DNA from 3 places in the Kitasatospora sp. NPDC054795 genome. Region 2 is predicted to be linked to each of the others. Evidence: riboswitches for the same ligand, from Rfam matches in the RefSeq annotation. Region 2 holds a riboswitch; each other region holds the start of a gene.
What was found. A riboswitch is a leader RNA that binds a small molecule or an ion and turns the genes downstream of it on or off. The one in region 2 is predicted to bind S-adenosylmethionine.
Positions count from the first base shown of each region.

Region 1: it holds a riboswitch for S-adenosylmethionine, as region 2 does, so the genes downstream of both, ACWGJO_RS04300 (IclR family transcriptional regulator) here and thrC (threonine synthase) in region 2, are expected to answer to the same signal.
Region 3: it holds a riboswitch for S-adenosylmethionine, as region 2 does, so the genes downstream of both, ACWGJO_RS27830 (aminotransferase class V-fold PLP-dependent enzyme) here and thrC (threonine synthase) in region 2, are expected to answer to the same signal.

Region 1 is NZ_JBSHAP010000007.1:55,599-59,587, reverse strand. Features, by position in the region: gene ACWGJO_RS04305 (hypothetical protein) at 1-845, shown strand, start outside; SAM riboswitch class I at 944-1,086, shown strand; gene ACWGJO_RS04300 (IclR family transcriptional regulator) at 1,287-2,000, shown strand; gene ACWGJO_RS04295 (threonine/serine exporter family protein) at 2,074-3,327, opposite strand; gene ACWGJO_RS04290 (NADP-dependent oxidoreductase) at 3,532-3,989, opposite strand, start outside.
Region 2 is NZ_JBSHAP010000131.1:5,060-9,048, reverse strand. Features, by position in the region: gene ACWGJO_RS33950 (ubiquitin-like small modifier protein 1) at 295-573, opposite strand; gene thrC (threonine synthase) at 609-1,889, opposite strand; SAM riboswitch class I at 1,906-2,042, opposite strand; gene ACWGJO_RS33940 (glucosyl-3-phosphoglycerate synthase) at 2,154-3,191, shown strand; gene ACWGJO_RS33935 (alpha,alpha-trehalose-phosphate synthase (UDP-forming)) at 3,230-3,989, shown strand, end outside.
Region 3 is NZ_JBSHAP010000088.1:21,944-25,932, forward strand. Features, by position in the region: gene ACWGJO_RS27820 (rhomboid family intramembrane serine protease) at 1-215, shown strand, start outside; gene ACWGJO_RS27825 (Lrp/AsnC family transcriptional regulator) at 212-493, shown strand; gene ACWGJO_RS27830 (aminotransferase class V-fold PLP-dependent enzyme) at 508-1,893, opposite strand; SAM riboswitch class IV at 1,945-2,063, opposite strand; gene trpD (anthranilate phosphoribosyltransferase) at 2,172-3,248, opposite strand; gene ACWGJO_RS27840 (response regulator) at 3,368-3,793, opposite strand.

The DNA of each region.
Region 1 (3,989 bases), on a different contig from region 2:
TCCGTCCGATCCGCGACCTGCCACTGGCCGGCTACTACCCGCCCGACCTGCCCCGGCCGCTGGCCGAGCTCGGCCTCGTCAGCCCCACGGAGGCCACGCTCTGGCAGACCGTCAACCGGCTGGTCACCGATCACCCGGTGGAGTCCGTGGAGGTCACCCTGTTCGGCGAGCGGCCCCGGCACACCGCCGTCACCCTGCGCTGGCCGGGCGAGGACCCGCTGCTGGACCCGTGGTACCAGGTACGGGTCGCCACCGCCGCGCTCACCGGCGACCTCGCCTCCGTCCCGGTCCGCCCCTACCTGGCCGCCGACGACCACGTGGAATGCCTGATCGCCCTCGCCGAGGAGGGGCTCGGGCGCGCCTTCCTCGCGGGCGACGTGATCGACGTGGCCCAGCTCGCCGGGCAGCCCTTCGACCCCGTCGAGACCGCCGCGGTGGTCGCCGCCTACCGGCTCGCCCCGGAGGCCGCGGCCCTCCTCGACCTCGCCGCCGAACACGTGCCGCTCGGCTCCCTGCGGGACGTGCGCACCGTCCTGGAGACCGAGGTCGCCCCCGAACGGCGCCGCCGCCGCGGCCGCCACCGCCCGCTCCGGCCGCGCCACGGCACCCTGCTGCGCCGCACCGTCATCCGGCACCGGTGGGACGAGGCCCTGCTGCTCCCGGCCGGCGACGCGACCCTGCTGCTCACCCCGGTCGCCGACTACCTGCTCGGCCCCGAGGGCACCCGGCCGACGGCCTCCGAACGCGCCGCCGCCCTCGCCGCCCTGAGCGACTGGGACACCACCGCCCCCGGCGGCCCGGACCGGGCCCCGTGCACCGGCCTGCCGGAGCCGCGCCACCGCTGAGCGGGCCCGCGGGCGGCGGCCGGGGGTGGGGGTCGGAGGTGGGGATCGGAAGTGGGGGGCTTGCCGAGCGGCCCGGGAAGTCTTGTATCGTTCCTGGCGAATCATCCAGAGGGGTGGAGGGACCGGCCCTACGAAGCCCCGGCAACTCCCCGTTCGACCCGGCGTCCGAAGTACGCGCCGTGCCGTCCGGGGGCAGTGCCAACTCCGGCCTGTCGCCACTGTGGCGCGGGAAAGATGAGGAGACACGGTGCTCTCTGTGCTGTCCTTCGCCCGGGCGCTTCCCGCCCCGGCGCTTTCGCGTACCCGTCTCGTGCCCGGCGCAGGCAATCGGCCGTTTCCCCCGGCCCGTCCTCGCTGACCACACCCCCCGGCTCCCCGCCAGGAGCCGCCGTGAGCAGCGACCGTCCGCTGCTCCGGGCCCCGAGACTGGAGTACCCCCACATGGAGAACACGAGCGGCGTCGGCGTGCTCGACAAGGTCACCTCGATCCTCGGCACCCTGGAGGCCGGCCCCGCCACGCTGGGCGGCCTGGTCGCCGCCACCGGCATGGCGCGGCCCACCGCCCACCGGCTGGCCGTCGCACTCGAACGCCACCGTCTGGTCAGCCGGGACAACCAGGGCCGGTTCATGCTCGGCCCGCGGCTCGGCGAGCTCGCGACGGCGGCCGGGGAGGACCGGCTGCTGGCCGCGGCCGGCTCGGTCCTCGCCCAGCTGCGCGACATCACCGGCGAGAGCGCCCAGCTCTACCGCCGGCAGGGCGAGGTGCGGATCTGCGTGGCCGCCGCCGAGCGCCTCACCGGCCTGCGCGACACCGTTCCGGTGGGCGTCACCCTTCCCATGAAGGTCGGCGCCGCCGCCCAGATCCTGCTCGCCTGGGAGGAGCCCGAACGGCTCCACCGCGGACTGCAGGGCGCCCGCTTCACCGCCACCGCGCTGAGCGGCGTACGGCGCCGGGGCTGGGCCCAGTCGGTCGGCGAGCGCGAACTCGGGGTGGCCTCCGTCTCCGCGCCGGTCCGCGGCCAGTCCAACCGGGTGGTCGCCGCCGTCACGGTGTCCGGGCCGATCGAACGCCTCACCCGGCACCCCGGCGCCCAGCTCTCCCAGGCCGTCGTCGAGGCCGCCCATCGGCTCACCGAGGCGCTGCGCCACCCCTGAGCCGGGGCCCCGCCCGCATCCGGCCCCCGGCTGCATCGGGGCCCCGACACGGGCGGGCCCGCCTGCCCCGGGCTCAGGCCCGGGGCAGCAGCACGGTGCGGGAGGGACGGGGGATCCGGCTGATCACCGAGCCGATCAGGGTGCCGATCGACACTCCGAAGACCGCCGACACGGCCGTCAGCACCGACTGCGCGCCGTTCCCGACCTCGATCTGCGCGGTGTGCAGCAGGCCGAAGGAGCCCGGTACCACGATCCAGAACGCCGGGAGGTAGAGCACCTGCCAGAGCGGACCGCCCGGCAGCCAGTGCACCAGGGTGGCCGCGGCCGCGGCGGTGACCGCGCCGGCCAGGCCGCCGACCGCCGCGCCGTGCGCCGACCCCACCACCACCTGGACCGTGACGCTGACCGCGATCACCACGACGATCCACGGGACGGCCGAGGGCGGGGTGTTCACGCTGACCACCACGCCGGCCACCGCGAGCGCCAGCCCCAGCGCGATCACCCACCAGCTCGGCCTGGCCACCTGCACGTCCGCCAGCGCGGCGGCCGGCACGCCGGCCGCCGTCGCGGCCGCGGCCACCCCGGCGAGGAACAGCGCCAGCTGCACCGCACCGGACACCAGCCGGGCCGTACCCGCGCTGGCCGCACCCGCGGCGATCTCCGACAGCCCGGTGACGAGCAGTCCGCCGGGAAGCAGGATCGCCAGCGTGGCCACGATGGTCCGCAGCGGGCCCTCCAGCAGCCCGGCCCGGGCGAGCGAGAGAACCAGCAGCGCGACCAGGAACCCGGCGGTGACGGGCAACAGCGGCCGCAGGTACGGCAGCCGCCGGGCGAGCACGGTCAGCCCCACGACGATCAGTGAGCCGAGCCCGGCCGCCAGCACGTTCGCCGCCACCGGCTGGAGGAAGAGGCAGACCCCCACCCCGACCGGCAGCGCCCCGAGGTCCGACACCCACGCGGGCCGGCGGGCCGGCGCCCGCCGGATCCCGTCCAGCTCGGCGAGCGCCCGCCGCCCGTCGAGCTCGCCCGCCCGCAGCCGGTGCACCAGGTGGAGGACGTCGGCCGTCTGCTCGAACCGCAGCGCGGTGCCGACCGGCTGGAACCGGGTGGCGTCGTCCGGCCCCAGCGCGACGAAGAGCCCGTTGGTCAGGGCGGCGACCCGTACCTCCGGCGCCCCCAACGCCCGCCCCAGCCAGTGGAGTTCCTCTTCGACGTCATGGACGGGCAGGCCGCCGCCCAGCAGGGCTTCGCCCAGTTCGAGCAGCAGACGGCGGAGCGGGTCGGGCGGGGCGTCGGTGCCCCGGACCGGGGGAGACTTGCTTGGCATGGCAGGTATCGTCCCATCCCGCCCGAATCGGTCCGACTCTGCCCCGGTCTGATCGGTTCTGCTCGCGGGCGAGCGGGTGTCCCGCCTCGCATCCGACCCCGGGCAGCAGCATCGCTTTAAACCTGTGTGGGCAGGTGTTCGCGGGGCCGCCGAAGCTCGTGCCGGCGGTGCGGATCCCGGACGGATCCGCACCGCCGGGCGCTGTCACGGGCGGACGGTGAGCACCAGCTTCCCGGTGACCCGGCCCGTCTCGCCCTCGGCGTGGGCCTCGGCGGCCTCGGCGAGCGGGTAGGCGCCGGAGACGTGGACGCGCAGCTGCCCGGACTCGGCGAGGGCGGCGATCGCGGCCATCCCGGCCCGGTCGTGCTCGACCAGCAGGGTCTTCGCCGTCACGCCCAACTCGGCGGCACGCTCGGCCAGTCCGTCGAGGTCGTGGGGCAGGATCGACACCAGGACGCCGCCGGGCCGGAGCGTCTCCAGGGAGCGCAGCCGGTCCTCCCCGCCGAGCGGGTCGAGGACCACGTCGACGTCCCGGGCCTCCTGCGCGAAGTCGGCGGTGCGGTAGTCGATCACCTCGTCCGCGCCCAGGTCCCGGACGAAGTCGTGCTTGGCGGCGGACGCGGTGCCGATGACGTACGCGCCGCGCGCCTTGGCGATCTGCA
Region 2 (3,989 bases):
GGACGGGCCGAATCGGAATAATCTCGGCATTTCACGCCGGACATAGCGGACGAATTACTCAAATGTCCGCGGGAATTCTGACATCTGCCTGACATGTTTCACGGGCCGGCCCCGCCGGCCGGACGCCCCCGGGCCGAGCACTGCGGGGGCCGAAAGGGAAACCCTGTTCCCAACCGAGCCACACTCTACTCCGACTCGACCGGGAAATATTCCGGCCGGAATGCCAGCGGTCGCCCGCGCATACGGGAAACGGAATTCCGGACGCGCGGGCGACCGCGGGTTGGTCGCGAAGGCTCAGCAGCCGCCGGCCACCGCCGGGATGATCGAGATGCCGGCGCCGTCCTTGATCTCCGTCGCCAGGCCCTCGGCGAAACGCACGTCGTCGTCGTTCACGTAGACGTTCACGAAGCGGCGCAGCTTGCCGGTGTCGTCCAGGATGCGGGCCGAGATGCCCGGGTGGTTCTTCTCCAGGTCGGCGACGACCTCGGCCAGGGTGGCACCCTCGGCGGTCACCACGGCGGCACCGTCGGTGTAGGTGCGGAGGATGGTGGGAATGCGGACGTTGGCGCTCATGACTCTCCTAGCGGGGGCGGGGCCGATCGGGTGGTTCAGGCGGACGCGAGGCCGGCGGCGCGGAACGAGTCCAGCGTCGGGCGGATGACGGCGGTCATCCCGGCGTCGGAGACGGCGTCCAGGGTCTTCAGGCCGTCGCCGGTGTTGATCGCGACGGTCTCCTTGGCCGGATCCAGCTGCCCGGTCTCGACCAGCTTCTTCAGCACGCCGACGGTCACCCCGCCCGCGGTCTCGGCGAAGATGCCCTCGGTCCGCGCCAGCAGCCGGATCGCCGCCACGACCTCGGCGTCCGTGACATCCTCCACCGCGCCACCGGTGCGGCGGGCGATGTCCAGCACGTACGGGCCGTCGGCCGGGTTGCCGATCGCCAGCGACTTGGCGATGGTGTCCGGCTTGACCGGCTTGATCACGTCCCGGCCGGCCTTGAACGCGGCCGACACCGGCGAGCAGCCCTCGGCCTGGGCGCCGAAGATCCGGTACGGCCGGTCCTCGACCAGGCCGAGCCTGATCAGCTCCTGGAGGCCCTTGTCGATCTTCGTCAGCTGCGAGCCCGAGGCGATCGGGATCACGATCTGCTCCGGCAGCCGCCAGCCGAGCTGCTCGCAGATCTCGTACGCCAGCGTCTTGGAACCCTCGCCGTAGTAGGGCCGCAGGTTCACGTTGACGAAGCCCCAGCCCTCGCCGGCCGAATCGCCGATCAGCTCCGAGCAGAAGCGGTTCACGTCGTCGTAGTTGCCCTCGATGCCGACCAGCTCGCCGCCGTACACCCCGGCCATGACGACCTTGCCCTGCTCCAGGTCGTGCGGGATGAACACGCAGGACCGGAACCCGGCCCGGGCCGCCGCCGCCCCCACCGCGCCGGCCAGGTTGCCGGTGGAGGAGCAGGACAGCGTGGTGTACCCGAACGCCCGGGCCGCCTCGATCGCGCAGGCGACCACCCGGTCCTTGAACGAGTGCGTCGGGTTCCCGGAGTCGTCCTTGACGTGCAGCTGGGCGGTGAAACCGAGCTCCCGGCCCAGGTTGTCCGCCTTCACCAGCGGGGTCCACCCCGGGTTCAGATTGGGCTTCGACGCCACGTCGGCCGGAACCGGCAGCAGCGGCGCGTACCGCCAGATGGACGCCGGACCGGCCTCGATCCGCTTGCGCAGCTCCTCGGCGCCCTCGCTGCCGAACTCGTAGGCGATCTCCAGCGGGCCGAAGCACTCCAGGCAGGCGAAGCTGGGGCCGAGCGGGAAGCGGGTGCCGCACTCGCGACAGGACAGCGCGGCGGCGGGGCCGAGGTCGACGGAAACGGGTGCGGCAGTGTCGATAGCCATGATGGCGAGGCCTCTCTCCTCATCTTCCCCGTGGCACGGTCGCGCCACAGGCCGGAATTGGCACCTGTCCCGCCGGGGCCTGTCGACAGACAGCCGCGCGGGAAGGTTGCCGGGACGTCAACGGGCCGTTCCCTCAGTCCCTCTGGATGAGCTTGTGAAATTGTGGTGGTGCTCAACGGCGACCCCGGCGTGCAAAGGTCCGACCGCTGTACGAAGACTGTATCCGAAGGCGTCAATCCTGAACGGGTGCGTCCGCCACGCGAGATGACCCGTCCCACCGACCCCGCCGAGGAGACCTCCGTGCCCGCCGAACCGATTCCCGAGCTCCTCCCGCAGGCGGCGTCCTGGCTGCGCCGCCGCTCCTGGAGCGCGGCCGACCGGCCGGTCCGCACCCTCCTCGCCGCCAAGGAACGCACCGGCCGCACCGTCAGCGTGGTCCTCCCCGCCCTGGACGAGGAGGCCACCGTCGGCGACATCGTCCGCACCATCCGCCGCGAGCTGATGGAACGCCTCCCGCTCGTCGACGAACTCGTCGTCGTCGACTCGGGCTCCACCGACGCCACCGCCGCCGTCGCCGCCGAGGCCGGCGCCCGGGTCGAGCACCGCGACGCCGTCCTGCCCCGGCTGCCCGCCGTCCCCGGCAAGGGCGAGGTGCTCTGGCGCTCGCTGCTGATCACCCGCGGCGACATCGTCTGCTTCGTCGACGCCGACCTGCGCGAATTCGACCCGGCCCTCGTCTCCGGCATCCTCGGCCCGCTGCTGACCGACGAGTCCATCCAGCTGGTCAAGGCCATGTACGACCGCCCGCTGGAATCCGAGGGCGCCGTCCTGCCCGCCGGCGGCGGCCGGGTCACCGAACTCGTCGCCCGGCCCCTGCTCAACCTCCACTGGCCGGAACTCGCCGGTTTCGTCCAGCCCCTCGGCGGCGAGTACGCGGCCCGCCGCTCACTGCTCGAACGGCTGCCCTTCCCCACCGGCTACGGCGTCGAACTCGGCCTGCTGGTCGACGCCCTGGAACTGGCCGGCCTGGACGCCCTGGCCCAGGTGGACGTCGGCGTCCGGCACCACCGCCACCAGGACGGCCAGGCCCTCGGCCGGATGGCCGCCACCATCTACCGGACCGCCCTGGAACGCCTCGACCGCACCCACCGCCTCAAGGCCTCCGCCGACCTCGTCCACCCCCGGCTCACCCAGTTCACCCGCGACCCGGAAACCCGCGCCTTCACCGCCCACACCCACCCGGTGACCGCCCTGGAACGCCCCCCGATGCACACCGTCCCCGAATACGCGACCCGTCATTGAGGGGTTTGCCGCCCCGAACCCCCGGCAACATCCCAACCATGGGCGATCTCACGACCAACCGTTCGAGCTCGACCGGCACCGCCCCCGTCCTGGTTGCCTCCAACCGGGGACCGGTGTCCTTCGGCACCGCCGACGACGGCACGCTGACCCTGCGCCGCGGCGGCGGCGGACTGGTCTCCGGCCTCTCCGCCATCGCGGACCCGAACGCCGTCTGGGTCTGCGCCGCCCTCAACGACGCCGACCGCAGAGCCGCCGCCGAGGCGCCGCGGGGCCGCCTAGACCTGGCCGGCCACGAGGTCGGCGGCCAGGCCGTACGGATGCTGGACATCGACCCGCAGACCTTCGCCCGCGCCTACAACGGCGTCGCCAACTCCACCCTGTGGTTCGTCCACCACCTGCTCTACGCGACGCCCACGGCACCCGCCTTCGACGCCGGCTTCCGCACCGAGTGGGCCGCCTACCGGGCGTACAACGAGGCCTTCGCCGAGGCCCTGGCCGCCGAGGCCGCACCGAACGCCGCGGTCCTGGTCCAGGACTACCACCTCTCCCTGGTCCCGGCCCTGCTCCGGGCGGCCCGCCCCGACCTGCGGATCGGCCACTTCTCGCACACCCCCTGGGCCCCGCCCGAGTACTACCGGATGCTGCCCGACGACGTCGCCCGGGCCGTCCTCACCGGCATTCTGGGCGCCGACCGGGCCGGCTTCCTGACCGAACGCTGGGCCCGCGCCTTCGCCGCCTGCTGCGAGGACCTCCTGGACGCGACCGTCGACCACGACGCGCTCACCGTCGCCCTCGACG
Region 3 (3,989 bases), on a different contig from region 2:
CGCTGCGCTTCCCCGCCTGGCTGGTGCTCGGCCTCTGGTTCGCCCTGCAGTGGTGGTCGGTGCACTCGGCCGGGCCCGGGGTGGCGTACCTGGTCCACGTGATCGGCTTCTCGGCCGGGTTCCTCTACGCCTGCACCGTGGTTCGCCACCCCCCGCGACGACCCGGCCGACGCCCGATACGCTGGCGCCACCCCACAAAGGAGCCCGAACTGTGATCACCGCCATCGTCCTGATCAAGACCAGTGTCGACCGCATCCCGGAGATCGCCGAATCCATCGCCGCCATCGACGGCGTCAGCGAGGTCTACTCGGTGACCGGGGGCTACAACCTGGTGGCGATGGTGCGGGTGCGCCGGCACGACGACCTGGCCGAGGTCATTCCGGGCCGGCTCAACAAGGTCCCGGGCGTGGCCCACACCGAGACCCAGATCGCCTTCCGCACCTACTCCCAGCACGACCTGGAAGCCGCCTTCGCCCTGGGCCTGGACGAGTAGCGCTCAGCCCTCGCTCAGCCCTCGCGCCGGCCCCGGTCGATCTGCACCGTCGCGACGCAGCGCCCGCCCTCGTTGCGGTAGTTCCAGGCCGCCCCGTCCGTGACCAGCTCCCGGACGGCGGTCAGGAAGCGGTCGACGTGCTCGTCCGGCGTCCCGGCGCCGAAGCTCACCCGGATCGCGTTCAGGCTGCGCTCGCCCGGCAGCGAGGGCTCCGGCGCCCCGCACTCGGACGGAGCGACGTCCTCGTCCCCGAGCAGCGTGCGCACCAGCGGGTGGGCACAGAACAGGCCGTCGCGCACCCCGATGCCGTACTCGGCGGACAGCGCGGCCGAGAAGTGCGAGCTGTTCCAGCCCCGGACGACGAAGGACAGCACGCCGACCCGGGCGGAGTCGGAGCCGAACAGGTTCAGCACCTTGACCTGCGGGATCTGCGCCAGCCCGGCCGTCAGCCGGGCGATCAGCTGCTGCTCGCGGGCCTCCAGCGCCTCGAAGCCGGCCTCGGTCAGGGCCCGGCAGGCCGAGGCGATCGCGTAGGCGCCGATGACGTTCGGCGAGCCGGCCTCGTGCCGGGCCGGACCGGTGTGCCACTGCACGGCCACCGAGCCGTCGCTCTCCCGGGCCACCGTCCGGGTCGCCCCGCCGCCGGCCAGGTACGGCTCGGCCGCGTCCAGCCAGTCCGCCCGGCCGGCCAGCACCCCGGCGCCGAACGGCGCGTAGATCTTGTGGCCGGAGAAGGCGATCCAGTCGACGTCCAGCTCGCGGACCGAGACCCGGTGGTGCGGCGCCAGCTGGGCGGCGTCCAGCACCACCCGGGCGCCGTGCCGGTGCGCGGTCCGGGTCAGCTCGGCGACCGGCCACAGCTCGCCGGTCACGTTGGAGGCGCCGGTGACGCAGAGCAGCTTGGGGCCCTCGGGCGCCCCGGCGAGGGCTGCGTCCAGCGCGGCCACCGCCTCGGCCCGGGAGCGCGGTGCCCGCAGGTAGGTGACACCCAGTCCGGCGTGCGCCCAGGGCAGCAGCGAGGCGTGGTGCTCGGTCTCGAAGGCGAACACCCGGGTGCCGGCCGGAACGGCCGCGGCCAGCAGGTTGAGCGAGTCGGTGGTGGCCCGGGTGAAGACCACCTCGTCGCCCTCGCGCAGGTCGAGGAACTCGCCGACGGTGCGGCGGCTCTGCTCGAACAGGTCGGTGGACAGCTGGGAGAGGTACCCGGCCCCACGGTGGACGCTGCCGTAGTACGGCGCGTAGGCGGCGACGTCGTCCCACACCCGCTGGAGCGCCGGGGAGCTGGCCGCGTAGTCCAGCGCCGCGTAGCCGACCTTCTCACCGTTGGCGAGCGGGACCTGGACATCGGCGCCGAGGACGGCGAGCGGGGCGCAGGTCTCGGTGATGGCGAGAGCGGACATGAGGATGCACTCCTTCAGGGGTGAGGGACCCCGGGAGTGCTGCTCGTCCGGCGTCCGCGCTTGTCGCACGGACGGCTTGCCGTGACGACCCGGTCCTCACCCAGGGCACCCCGCCACGGACGGAGGGTTGCCGGACAGCCAGCTGGGGCTTCGCGCTGTCACTCATGACCTGGCGAAGACTCTAGGCCGCGTCCATCGGGTGGTCAAACGGGCATCCAACATCCGGACAGCGCGGGAGCCCGTACCGGCGTTCCGGCACGGGCTCCCCAACTACCGCCTCAGATCCGGCTGGTGGCCTCCGACCAGCGTCGCAGCAGGTCCTGCGCGGCACCGGAGTCGATCGCCTCCGCGGCCCGCTCCATGCCGGCCGCCAGCTGCTCGGCGAGCGGCGCCTCGCCGAGGTCCAGCGCGACCAGCGCCGCCGCCGTGTTCAGCAGAACGGCGTCCCGCACCGGCCCGTGCTCCCCCGCCAGCAGCCGCCGCGCGACCTCGGCGTTGTACGAGGCGTCCGCCCCGCGCAGCGCTTCGATGCCGACCAGTTCGATGCCGACGTCCCGCGGGTCGAAGGTGGTCTCGGTGACCACCCCGTCGCGCACCAGCCAGACCTGCGAGGTGGTGGTGATGGTCAGCTCGTCCAGCCCGTCGTCGCCGCGGAAGACCAGCGCCGTCGCGCCCCGTTCGGCCAGCACCCCGGCGATCAGCCCGGCCAGCCGGGTGTCGAAGCAGCCGATGGCGTGCGCGGTGACCTTGGCCGGGTTGGTGAGCGGGCCGAGGATGTTGAAGGAGGTCGGCACCCCGAGGTCGCGCCGCGCGGTCGCGGCGTGCCGCATCGAGGGGTGGAACTTGGCCGCGAAGCAGAAGGTGAGACCGACCTCCTCGGCCACCTCGGCGACCCGCTGCGAGGAGAGGTCCAGCGCCACCCCGAGCTTCTCCAGCACGTCCGAGGAGCCGCTGGTGGAGGAGGCCGACCGGTTGCCGTGCTTGACCACCTTGGCGCCGGCGGCCGCCGCGACGATCGCCGACATGGTGGAGATGTTGACGGTCTTCGCCCGGTCCCCGCCGGTGCCGACGATGTCCACCGCCGGTCCGGGGATCTCCAGCGGCTCGGCGTGCTCGTACATCGCGTCGACCAGGCCGGCGATCTCCTCGACCGACTCGCCCTTGGCCCGCAGAGCGATCATGAACCCGGCCACCTGCACGGGGGACGCCTCGCCGCTCATGATCCGGTCCATCGCCCACGCGGTGGAGGCGCGGTCGAGGTCCTCCCCCTGCAACAGCGCCGCCAGGAGGTCCGGCCAGGTGCGGATCACCTGCGCGGGGTCGCTACCGCCGTTCGCAGGGTTCACGTTCACCATGGCTGACTCCAGCTGTTTGTCGGTTCCCCGCTCCGGGGGGACGTCCGTACGGATGGAGCCAGCCTATCGAGCGAAGCGGCCGCTTCTACCCCCCTCTTTTCCAGTTGCCGGGGGGGAATTCAGCGGACGGCCGGAGTCCGCTTCGCCAGTCGCGCCCGCAGCAGGGTGGCGACCGCCCCGGCCAGCGCCACCGGCTCCACCGGGCGGGAGATGGCGGCGTCCGCCCGGCTCCAGGCGGCGAGCCAGGAGTCCTGCGGCCGGCCGATCAGCACCAGCACCGGCGGGCAGCCGTAGATCTCGTCCTTGAGCTGGCGGCCGAGCCCCAGCCCCCCGGCCGGAACGGCCTCGCCGTCCAGCACGCAGAGGTCCACGCCCCCCTTCTCCAGTGCCTTGAGCACCGCGGGGGTGGTCGCGCACTCCAGGTAGGACAGTTCCGGAAGATCCTCGGCGGGCCGACGGCCGAGCGCCGTCAGCACCTGCTCGCGGGTGTTGCGGTCGTCGCTGTAGACGAGGACGGTGAGCGTCTCATCGGTCGTGTACGCCATGGACCCTGCTCCCTCAAGTGTGATCCGGACCACGTTCGCCTGATCCGGATGCTACTCCCGATCACCGTCCGCCGAGTCCCCCTCGCGCACGATCCGTCCCGAGCCGCCGCGCCCCGGGCTCACCCGCCCGGAGGACGGCCCGTCACCCGGTCCCGTCCAGTCCACCCGTACGGCCGACCCCGGGCCCGTCCCCTTA